Catenulispora sp. EB89: one gene and its partner. The protein of the gene in region 2 binds, or shares a complex with, the protein of the main gene of each other region. Links are inferred from orthologs where the notes say so. Each region holds a gene or a part of one and is shown on either strand. Other genes may lie near its edges.

What was found. The genes of interacting proteins can lie anywhere in the genome.
Region 1: the proteins of tig (region 2) and rpsG are in contact, whole or in part, in a crystal structure (PDB 3GTY), measured with the Thermotoga maritima proteins. The link is inferred for Catenulispora sp. EB89 from one-to-one orthologs. Residues at the interface, in WP_004081061.1 of Thermotoga maritima: Glu122, Val124, Val129, Leu130, Tyr133, Glu188, Gly259, Ile262, Tyr263, Glu266, Ser270, Glu273, Gln274, Glu277, Arg308, Gln311, Ile312, Ser315, Tyr316, Glu325, Arg329, Arg336, Leu363, Phe366, Trp367, Arg373, Leu377, Arg381, Leu384, Glu387; in WP_004081843.1 of Thermotoga maritima: Lys34, Lys52, Lys55, Glu59, Arg62, Gln63, Glu66, Asn67, Lys69, Val71, Arg95, Ala109, Lys110, Lys111, Gly112, Arg113, Pro114, Glu117, Glu121, Ile124, Ala125, Tyr127, Asn128, Asn129, Thr130, Gly131, Lys135, Asp139, Arg142, Met143.

Annotation. Positions count from the first base shown.
Region 1 is NZ_JBGCCU010000040.1:68,357-72,200, reverse strand. Bases 1,029-3,844 are described here. They hold rpsG (30S ribosomal protein S7), read right to left. Parts: upstream 2,764-3,844; coding sequence 2,293-2,763; downstream 1,029-2,292. Other genes in these bases: ABH920_RS46775 (hypothetical protein), read right to left, coding at 3,682-3,844; rpsL (30S ribosomal protein S12), read right to left, coding at 2,763-3,137; fusA (elongation factor G), read right to left, coding at 1,029-2,255. In the rest of the region: tuf (elongation factor Tu), read right to left, coding at 1-23; more of fusA, read right to left, coding at 138-1,028.
Region 2 is NZ_JBGCCU010000003.1:483,691-489,456, forward strand. What follows is about bases 761-3,573. They hold tig (trigger factor), read right to left. Parts: upstream 2,961-3,573; coding sequence 1,560-2,960; downstream 761-1,559. Other genes in these bases: ABH920_RS08920 (ATP-dependent Clp protease proteolytic subunit), read right to left, coding at 761-1,320; ABH920_RS08930 (GNAT family N-acetyltransferase), read right to left, coding at 3,089-3,547. Also shown: ABH920_RS08915 (ATP-dependent Clp protease proteolytic subunit), read right to left, coding at 1-621; more of ABH920_RS08920, read right to left, coding at 682-760; ABH920_RS08935 (hypothetical protein), read right to left, coding at 3,628-4,158; ABH920_RS08940 (acyltransferase family protein), read right to left, coding at 4,202-5,766. UniProt on the Bacillus subtilis protein: Involved in protein export. Acts as a chaperone by maintaining the newly synthesized protein in an open conformation. Functions as a peptidyl-prolyl cis-trans isomerase.

The DNA of each region.
Region 1 (3,844 bases), on a different replicon or contig from region 2:
CGCTCGAACTTCGCCTTCGCCACGATGTCCTCCTGTGGACTTTGGTGAGGTGCGCCCCGGGGATGGATTCCGCCGGCGGCGTTTCTACGGATTCTCAGGACGGCCCGGGTTGGCCGTGACCGTCCCGACGGCTTGGGCTACTCGCCGCGCGCCTTCTTGATGATCTCTTCCGCCACGTTCCGGGGAACCTCGGCGTAGGAGTCGAACTGCATGCTGTACGAGGCCCGGCCGGACGTCTTGGACCGGAGGTCCCCGACGTAGCCGAACATCTCGGACAGCGGAACCAGGGCCTTGACGACCCGGGCGCCGAACCGCTCGTCCATGGCCTGGATCTGGCCACGACGGGAGTTGAGGTCGCCGATCACGTCGCCCATGTTGTCCTCGGGCGTGGTGACCTCGACGGCCATCATCGGCTCCAGGATCGCGGGGTCGGCCTTGCGGGCCGCCTCCTTGAACGCCATGGAACCGGCGACCTTGAACGCCATCTCCGAGGAGTCGACCTCGTGGTACTTGCCGTCGAGCAGGGTGACCTTCACGCCGGTCAGCGGGTAGCCGGCGAGCACGCCGAACTCCATCGCGTCCTGGCAGCCGGCGTCGACCGAGGGGATGTACTCCTTCGGGATGCGCCCGCCGCTCACGGCGTTGACGAACTCGTAGCCCTCGGCACCCGGCTCGCCGTCGGCCAGCGGCTCGACGGTGATGATGACGGACGCGTACTGGCCCGAGCCACCGGTCTGCTTCTTGTGGGTGTACTCGATCTTCTCCGCCTTGCGGCGGAGCGTCTCGCGGTACGCCACCTGCGGCTTGCCGACGTTCGCCTCGACCTTGAACTCGCGGCGCATGCGGTCCACCAGGATCTCCAGGTGGAGCTCGCCCATGCCGGAGATGACGGTCTGGCCGGTCTCCTCGTCGGTGCGAACCTGGAAGGACGGGTCCTCCTCGGCCAGGCGCTGGATCGCGACGCCCAGCTTCTCCTGGTCGGACTTCGTCTTCGGCTCGATGGCGACGTGGATCACCGGGGCCGGGAACGTCATCGACTCCAGGATGATCGGGTTCGCCTGGTCCGACAGCGTCTCACCGGTGGTGGTGTCCTTCAGACCCATCACGGCGATGATGTCGCCGGCGCCCACCGAGTCGATCTCCTCACGCTTGTTCGCGTGCATGCGGTAGATCTTGCCGATGCGCTCCTTGCGCCCCTTCACGGAGTTCAGGTAGGTGCCACCGGACTCCAGGACGCCGGAGTAGACGCGCACGAACGTGAGCTTGCCCAGGTGCGGGTCGCTCATGATCTTGAACGCCAGGGCCGACATCGGCTCGTCGTTGGACGGCTTGCGGTGCAGGACCGTCTCCTCGTCGCCGACCTTGTGGCCGTCGATGGCGTCCACGTCCAGCGGCGAGGGCAGGTAGCGGACGATCGCGTCGAGCAGGGGCTGCACGCCCTTGTTCTTGAACGCGGTCCCGCAGAACACCGGGTTCAGCGCGGAGGCGAGGGTGGCGCGGCGGATGGCCGCGTACAGCTGCTCCGTGGCGGGCTCCTTGCCCTCCAGGTACAGCTCCATCATCTCGTCGTCGGCCTCGGCGATGGTCTCCAGCAGACGCCCGCGCCACTCGTCGGCGGCCTCGGTGTGCGTCTCCGGGATGTCGATCTCGTCGTAGGCCTCGCCCAGCTTGGTCTCGGCGCTCCAGACCAGGGCCTTCATCTTCACCAGGTCGATGACGCCCTTGAAGTCGCCCTCGGCGCCGATCGGCAGCTGCATGACCAGCGGCGTGGCGTTCAGGCGGGTGACGATCATGTCGACGCAGCGGTGGAACTCCGCGCCGGTGCGGTCCAGCTTGTTGACGAAGCAGATACGCGGGACGCCGTACCGGTCGGCCTGTCGCCAGACCGTCTCGGACTGCGGCTCCACGCCGGCGACACCGTCGAACACCGCGACCGCGCCGTCGAGCACGCGCAGGGAGCGCTCCACCTCGACGGTGAAGTCCACGTGCCCGGGCGTGTCGATGATGTTGATCGTGTTGTCGACGTCGTCCACCGTCCAGTGACAGGTGACAGCAGCGGACGTGATCGTGATGCCACGCTCCTGCTCCTGCTCCATCCAGTCGGTGGTGGCAGCGCCGTCGTGGACCTCGCCGATCTTGTAGCTCATCCCGGTGTAGTACAGGATGCGCTCGGTCGTCGTGGTCTTGCCCGCGTCGATGTGGGCCATGATCCCGATGTTGCGGACCTTGGCCAGGTCAACGGCGTTGGGGGCCATTTCGCTCAGCTACTTTCTGCGGTCTCGGCTACCGGGGTTACCAGCGGTAGTGCGCGAACGCCTTGTTCGCGTCCGCCATCTTGTGCGTGTCCTCGCGGCGCTTGACGGAGGCGCCCAGACCGTTGGAGGCGTCCAGGAGCTCGTTCATCAGGCGCTCGGTCATGGTCTTCTCGCGGCGCTGCCGGGAGTAGCCCACCAGCCAGCGCAGGGCCAGCGTGGTGCTGCGGCCGGCGCGGACCTCGATCGGCACCTGGTAGGTCGCACCGCCGACGCGGCGGGACTTGACCTCCAGGGTCGGCTTCACGTTGTCCAGCGCGCGCTTGAGCGTGATCACCGGGTCGGTGCCGGTCTTCTCCCGGCAGCCCTCCAGGGCGCCGTAGACGATGCGCTCGGCGGTGGAGCGCTTGCCGTCCAGCAGGACCTTGTTCACCAGGGAGGTGACCAGCGGGGAGTTGTAGACCGGGTCGATGACGACCGGGTGCTTCGGGGCAGGACCCTTGCGAGGCATTAGCTCTTCTCCTTCTTGGCGCCGTAGCGGCTGCGGGCCTGCTTGCGGTTCTTGACGCCCTGGGTGTCGAGCGAGCCACGGACGATCTTGTACCGAACGCCCGGCAGGTCCTTCACACGGCCGCCGCGCACGAGCACGATCGAGTGCTCCTGCAGGTTGTGGCCGACGCCCGGGATGTACGCCGTGACCTCGATGCCGGAGGACAGCTTCACACGGGCCACCTTGCGCAGAGCCGAGTTCGGCTTCTTGGGCGTGGTGGTGTACACGCGGGTGCAGACGCCGCGGCGCTGCGGGGATCCCTTGAGCGCAGGAGTGTTGTTCTTCACAACCTTGTCCTGCCGGCCCTTGCGGACCAACTGCTGAATTGTAGGCACTAGGTGCTGGCCTTCCCTTTCCTTCTACGGCTCCGCGGGGGCGACCCCCGGGCGCGGAGTGCTACTACCTCTCGGTTTCGCGTCGAGTTCCTGCTGGTTCACCGGCCACGGCCCACCCTCGCCGACTCGCGGGCGTCCTGTCCGGGTATCACCCGGGACGTCCGGTCCACGAGGTCGGGCGTGTCGCGACCTACAGACCCCTGCCGTCTCGGACGACGGACCGCGCGGTGGACGCGAGCCCGCACCCGGATGGTGCGCAGGCAGGAGTAGCCGGGGGGACACCCCTGGCACGGCGACGAGCCTACCCAGGGCATGCCGGTGAGGTCAAAACGGAGGGAGGGACCTTAGCACCGGACTCCTCCGCCATCAAGGCGGCTGGTCCGTGCACCGGGCCCGCCACGGTCCGCCCCACTGGCGAACCCACTCATTCTCGCATGCCGGACAGCAGTCCGTGACCGTTTAACGAGGCGGGTGACGTCGGCCGACACAGAGGTCAACGGCAGGGGCACCGGAGGTATTCCCGCGCCACACCGGGCTCGGCCCGTCACGTGAACAACAGCGTCAGCACGCCTTTGATTCCGGCGTGCGCCACGAAGTAGTAGTGGAAGATCAGGTAGGCGAGGATCGCCAGATCCGCCAGTCCCAGCAGTCGGGCCAGATCCGCGAGCCCGGCTCCGGTCCGCGTGCCCTCGGCCGCCAGTATGCTC
Region 2 (5,766 bases):
ACGGGAGGTCAGCACCTGGTCGATGATCCCGTAGTCCTTGGCCTCCTCGGCCGAGAGGATCTTGTCGCGGTCGATGTCCTTGTGCACCTGATCGGCGTCGCGGCCGCTGTGCTTGGCCAGCATCGACTCCATGACGGTGCGCATCCGCAGGATCTCGTTGGCCTGGATCTCCAGGTCGGACAGGTCGCCGCGGCCGCCCTCGCTCCAGGGCTGGTGGATCAGGATCCGGGCGTTGGGCAGCGCCAGGCGCTTGCCCGGGGTGCCGGCGGCCAGCAGCACCGCGGCCGCGGAGGCGGCCTGGCCCATGCACACCGTCTGGATGTCCGGCTTGACCCACTGCATCGTGTCGTAAATGGCGGTGAGCGCGGTGAAGGAGCCGCCGGGGCTGTTGATGTAGATGGAGATGTCCCGGTCGGGGTCCATCGACTCCAGCGTGATCAGCTGGGCCATCACGTCGTTGGCCGAGGCGTCGTCGATCTGCACGCCCAGGAAGATGATCCGCTCGTCGAACAGCTTCGAGTACGGGTCCCACTCGCGGAAGCCGTAGCTGGTGCGCTCGCTGAACTTGGGGACGATGTAGCGGGCGTCGTGCTCGGGCCCGCGGTAGATCATGTCGTTCATGGAAGGAGGTCCTCCGGGATAAAGCGGCCAGGTAGGGGTCAGGAGGGGCTGCGGAGAGCCTCAGTCCTGCAAGGCGTCAGACGCGGTGCCGCCGGCGCCGGGGACGTCGTTGGCGTGCGTCATGATGTCGTCGATGAGGCCGTACTCCTTGGCCTCCACGGCGCTGAACCAGGTGTCCCGGTCGGAGTCCAGCTCGATCTTGTCCAGCGGCTGGCCGGTGTGCTGCGCGGTGAGCTCGGCCATCCGCTTCTTGCTGCGCAGCAGGCGCTCGGCCTGGATCCGGATGTCCGCCGCGGAGCCCCCGATGCCCGCGGAGCCCTGGTGCAGCAGGATCTCGGTGTTCGGCAGCGCGAAGCGCTTGCCGGGGGTGCCGGCGGTGAGCAGGAACTGGCCCATCGAGGCCGCCATGCCCATGCCCACGGTCACGATGTCGTTGGGGATGTACATCATCGTGTCGTAGATCGCCAGGCCCGCGGAGACCGAGCCGCCGGGGCTGTTGATGTAGAAGTAGATCTCCTTGTCGCTGTCCTCCGCGGTCAGCAACAGCAACTGGGCACACAGCGAGTTGGCGATGTCGTCGTCGACCTGGGTGCCCAGGAAGATGATCCGGTTGCGCAGCAGCCGGTTGTAGACCTGGTCGCTCAGGCCGAGCGGGCTGTCAACGCCCGCACGGGCCATCGGGGTCAGCGGCGTCGTCATAGGTTCACCCTGCCTGGTTCGTCGGAAGCGGAATGCGCGGACCGGTACAACGAACACCGTCGAGCCCTGTGACACCCTCGACTCGTGATCGCCGCCGGTCCTAGGACGACCCTAACGCCCCGGTCCCCCACGGCGTCGGCGCCCCGGCCCTTGTTCGCTGACGGCATACGCGAAAGCCCCGCGTCCTGCGCAGGAGCGGGGCTTTCGTCATACCGGGTGTTCGACACCCGCCTGTTCGATCAGTCGTGCTTGTGGCCGTAGTGCTCGTCCTCCGGGACCCGGCCGTGGCTGTCCGGGTTCTCGCCGTCGGTGTCCTCGACGTCGGGGGCGTTGATCTTCTTGACGTCGACCTCGTTGCCGGCGGCGTCCTTGACCTTGGCGGCCTCCAGGACCAGGTTCAGCGCCTTGCCCCGGCGCACCTCGCCGACCAGGGCCGGGATCTGCCCGGCCGAGGAGATCTGCTGGGCGAACTCGTCCGGGCGCATGCCGGCCTGGGACGCGCGCTGGATGAGGTGGTTGGTCAGCTCGCCCTCGTTCACCGAGATCTCCTCGGCGTTGGCCAGCTTGTCCAGGATGAACTGGGCCTTGACCCCGTCGCGCACCTCGTCGGCGAGCTCGGCGTTGTACTCGTCCTCGGTCTTCTCCTGCAGCTTGAAGAAGCCCTCGCGGGTCATGCCGCCCATCGCGATCTGGCGGTCCAGGGCCTCGTTGCGCCAGGCCAGCTCGGCGTCCACGACCGACTTCGGCAGCGGGATGTCCACGCGCTCCAGCAGGACCTCCAGCACCTTGTCCCGGGCCGAGGCGACCTGCTCGAACTGCTCGGAGCGCTCCAGCGTCTCGCGGACGTTGGTGCGGAACTCCTCCATGGTGTCGAACTCGCTGGCCAGCTGGGCGAACTCGTCGTCCAGGGCGGGCAGCTCGCGCTCCTTGACCGCGGTGACGGTGACCTCGATGGTCGCGTCCTCGCCGGCGTGCGAGCCGCCGAGCAGCTTGGAGGTGAAGGTGGCGGTCTCACCGGCCTTCTTGCCGATGATCGCCTCGTCGGTGCCCTCGATCAGCTGGGTGGAGCCGACCTCGTAGCTCATGCCCTTGGCGGTGCCGTCCTCCAGCACCTCGCCGTCGATCGAGGCGGCCAGGTCCAGGGTGACGAAGTCACCGTCGGCGACCTCCCGCTCGACCTCCTTGAGCGAGCCGAAGCGCTTGCGGATGTCCTCGATGCGCTCGTCCACCGCCTCGTCGGCGACGGTCGCGTCCTCGACCTCGACCTCGATGTCGTCGTAGGCCGGCACCTCGAACTCGGGGCGCACGTCCACCTCGGCAGTGAACTTCAGGTCCTGGCCCGGCTCGAACTCGGCCAGGTCCACGTCGGGCTGGCCGACGACCTCGATCTTGTTCTCCTCGACGGCCTGGCCGTAGAACTGCGGCAGCGAGGAGTTGATGGCCTCCTCCAGCGCGGCGCCGCGGCCGAAACGCTGGTCGATGACCGCGGCCGGGACCTTGCCCTTGCGGAACCCCGGGATCGAGACCTGCTCGGCGATCTTCTTGTAGGCCGCGTCGAGGCTCGGCTTGAGCTCCTCGAACGGGACCTCAACGGTGAGCCGGACCCGAGTCGGGTCCAGGGTCTCGACAGCGCTCTTCACTGCTGCTCTCCTTGCGGCGCTGCCGGCCTGGCAGCCTCGAGTCATGGCGCGACGTCGCGCGTGGACGGGGTACGAAGCCCCATCGTAACCCGGAGTGCCGCCCCTGAAGGAAACGGTCCCCGAACTCGCTACAGCTCTCTCTGGTAGCAATGGGACATCGGCTCATCGGCATACGCCCCGAAACCCGGGATCGGCACGTACCCGGAGCGCTCGTAGAAGCGGATCGCGGCGGCCTGCTTGGGCCCGGTCTCCAACCGGAGCGTGCGCCAACCGCGCACTACCGCCGCCTGCTCCAGCGCGGCCAGCACCGCGCCGGAGACGCCCCGGCCGCGCCAGTCCGGCACCACGTACATACGCTTGAGTTCCGCGGCGCCCGGCTCCAGCGGACGCAGTGCCCCGCAGCCCACCGGCTGGTCCGCGACGTGCGCGAGCAGGAACACGGCGATGTCGGCGGCGGTCGGCGCGGCGCCGGGCTCGCTGTCCGGACCGTACAGCGCGGCGATCTCGGCGCGCTGGGCGTCACGCAGCGTGGCCGCCTGCGGGTGGTCCCACGGCACTTCGGTGACGGTGATGATCGGTGCGCTCACCGAGCCAGTGTGGCTCGGGGAGATGTCTCGGATGTTTCAGCCGCTTCTGTCTCTCCTGCTTGCCGGACCCTTACTGGACCTCAGCTGAACAGGGCCTGCACGGTCATCAGCGGCATCATCACCAGCAACACCAGGCCCAGGGCGGCCAGGATCGCGAACACCGTGACGTTGAACCGGCTCAGCGGCCCGACCGCGAAGTCGGCCTCGGTCGGAAGGTAGCGCACCTCCGCGGTCGCGCCGACCTCCAGGGCGCGGCTGGAGGCGTCGGCGTGCCGGTGGGCGGCGCCGTCCGGGGTCGCGTACTCGAAGACCGGGTAGGTGAAGTCGCTGTTGTGGAAGGAGACCACGGCGGCCACGGTCGCGGTGGCGCGCTCGGCGCCGGTGCGTAGGCGCCAGCGCAGGCGCAGGGCGCTCAGGTAGTCGGTGCGCAGCGCGGCAGCGGCGAGGAAGGCGCCGAAGGCGGAGGTGACCGCGCCGATCAGGACGCTGGCATAGCCGTTGTTGGCGTCGGCGTCGGTCGCGACTATGAGCACCGTCTCCACGACATAGAGAAGGAATGCGGCCAGCAGTATCCGTGCGCCCTTGGACATAGCGGCCCACTTCTCAGCCATGCGCAGCCCCTCCCAGGGTTCTCGAGGGCACCGATGGTAGCGGTCATCCTTCTCGGGTCGAGATCCGGAGGGAGGCCACGGTCATCGGGCGGCCGGGGACGGTGGCGGGGCCGGGGTGCGCGGCGGCGGGACCTGCGACGGAGCCGGGAAAAGTGCCGCCGACGGCCAGGTCGAGGATCACGAAGAAGCCGTGGTGGACGGCGGCATCCCAGGTCGCGGGGTCGACCGTGGTGGCGTCGAGGTGGAAGACCTCCGTGCCGTCGACGGACCAGCGGATCTGTTCGGGGGTGCGGGAGCGGTCGATCTCGACGGCGTATTGGTGTTGGCCGGAGGTGCAGGCGGGGCAGGGGCGTTCGCCGGAGGTGAGACCAGTGGGTTCGTGGCAGGGGTTGGCTGGTTGTGCGCCTGTTGGCTGCGTGCCGCAATGCAGTGTGGACCAGGTGGAGGCGCGGCCGTTCAGCGCTTCGAGGACGTCGATCTCGCCTCCGGTCGGCCAGGGACCGGTGCCGTCGCGGACCCCGCTGCCGAGGGCCCAGAACGCTGGCCAGTAGCCGGCTCCGTCGGCGGTGCTGACAGCCGGAAGCGTGATCTCGGCGCTGATGCGGAGCACGCCACCGGGTGGTGCGGCGAAGTCGTCGCGGCGGGTCTCGACGCGGCCGGAGGTCCAGGTGCCGTCGGCGGCGCGGAGTGGGGTGAGCTGGAGCGCGCCGTGGCCGTCGAGATGGACGTTGGCGGAATCGGCGCTCATGGCTTCCACCTCGCCGGTGCCCCAGTTCGAGGCCGGGCAGCCGGGGTAGCAGTGTCCTGTGTCGATCAGCCAGTCTTGGGTCGGCGGCGAGGACCCTGCCGGGCCTTGGAAATCGGCGGCGAACACGGTGTGCCAGGGGCTTGCGAACGGCAGTTGGGCCGCGAGGCGCGATGCCAGGAGGTAGGCGGCGGCATCGGTCAGGTGGGAGTCGTCGCGGTATAGAAGGACACCGTCGAGAACTGCCGGGCATTCGGTGCCGGGGCACAGCAGGGGGCTGAAGTCGATCGGGGTGACGCGCGGGTCTTCGGTGAGTGGGTCGGGCGCCAGGGCGCTGTTCTTACTGAATGCGCAGTCGTTCCAGTGGTGTTGGGAGCCGGAGACGCAGACCGGGATGTCGGTGTCGGGCTTCGGAGTGTCGTGGAGGGCGGCGATCGGGACACCGAGGTCGGCCAGGGCCGTCAGTGGAGCGTTCCAGGCGGCTTTCGTCGCGATCGGCGGGGCGTACCAGTCGAGCTCGGAGATGATGATCAGGCTCGGACGCGGTTCCTGTCGGAGCTGGTCCAGGACCGAGGCACGCCAGGTGTAGCACTCACGGTAGTCGCGGCCGAGGACGGGGCTGGTGACGGTGAGGTCGGCGAAGGGGCAGCCTTGTTTGACGCGTTCCTCGACGGCCAGGTGCCGGTCTGCGGCGATGCGGCTGATCGCCGAGAACCATTGCCCGGCGTGGGAATCGCCGATGAGGACGATGCGGTCGGCGGGGAGGTCGGCCGGGGCCGGCGGATTCGGGTCGCGGACGAGGCCGGTCGTGGTGGTTGCTCCCTGGGACATCGGCGCCGGAACGAACAGACATGGCTGGCTGA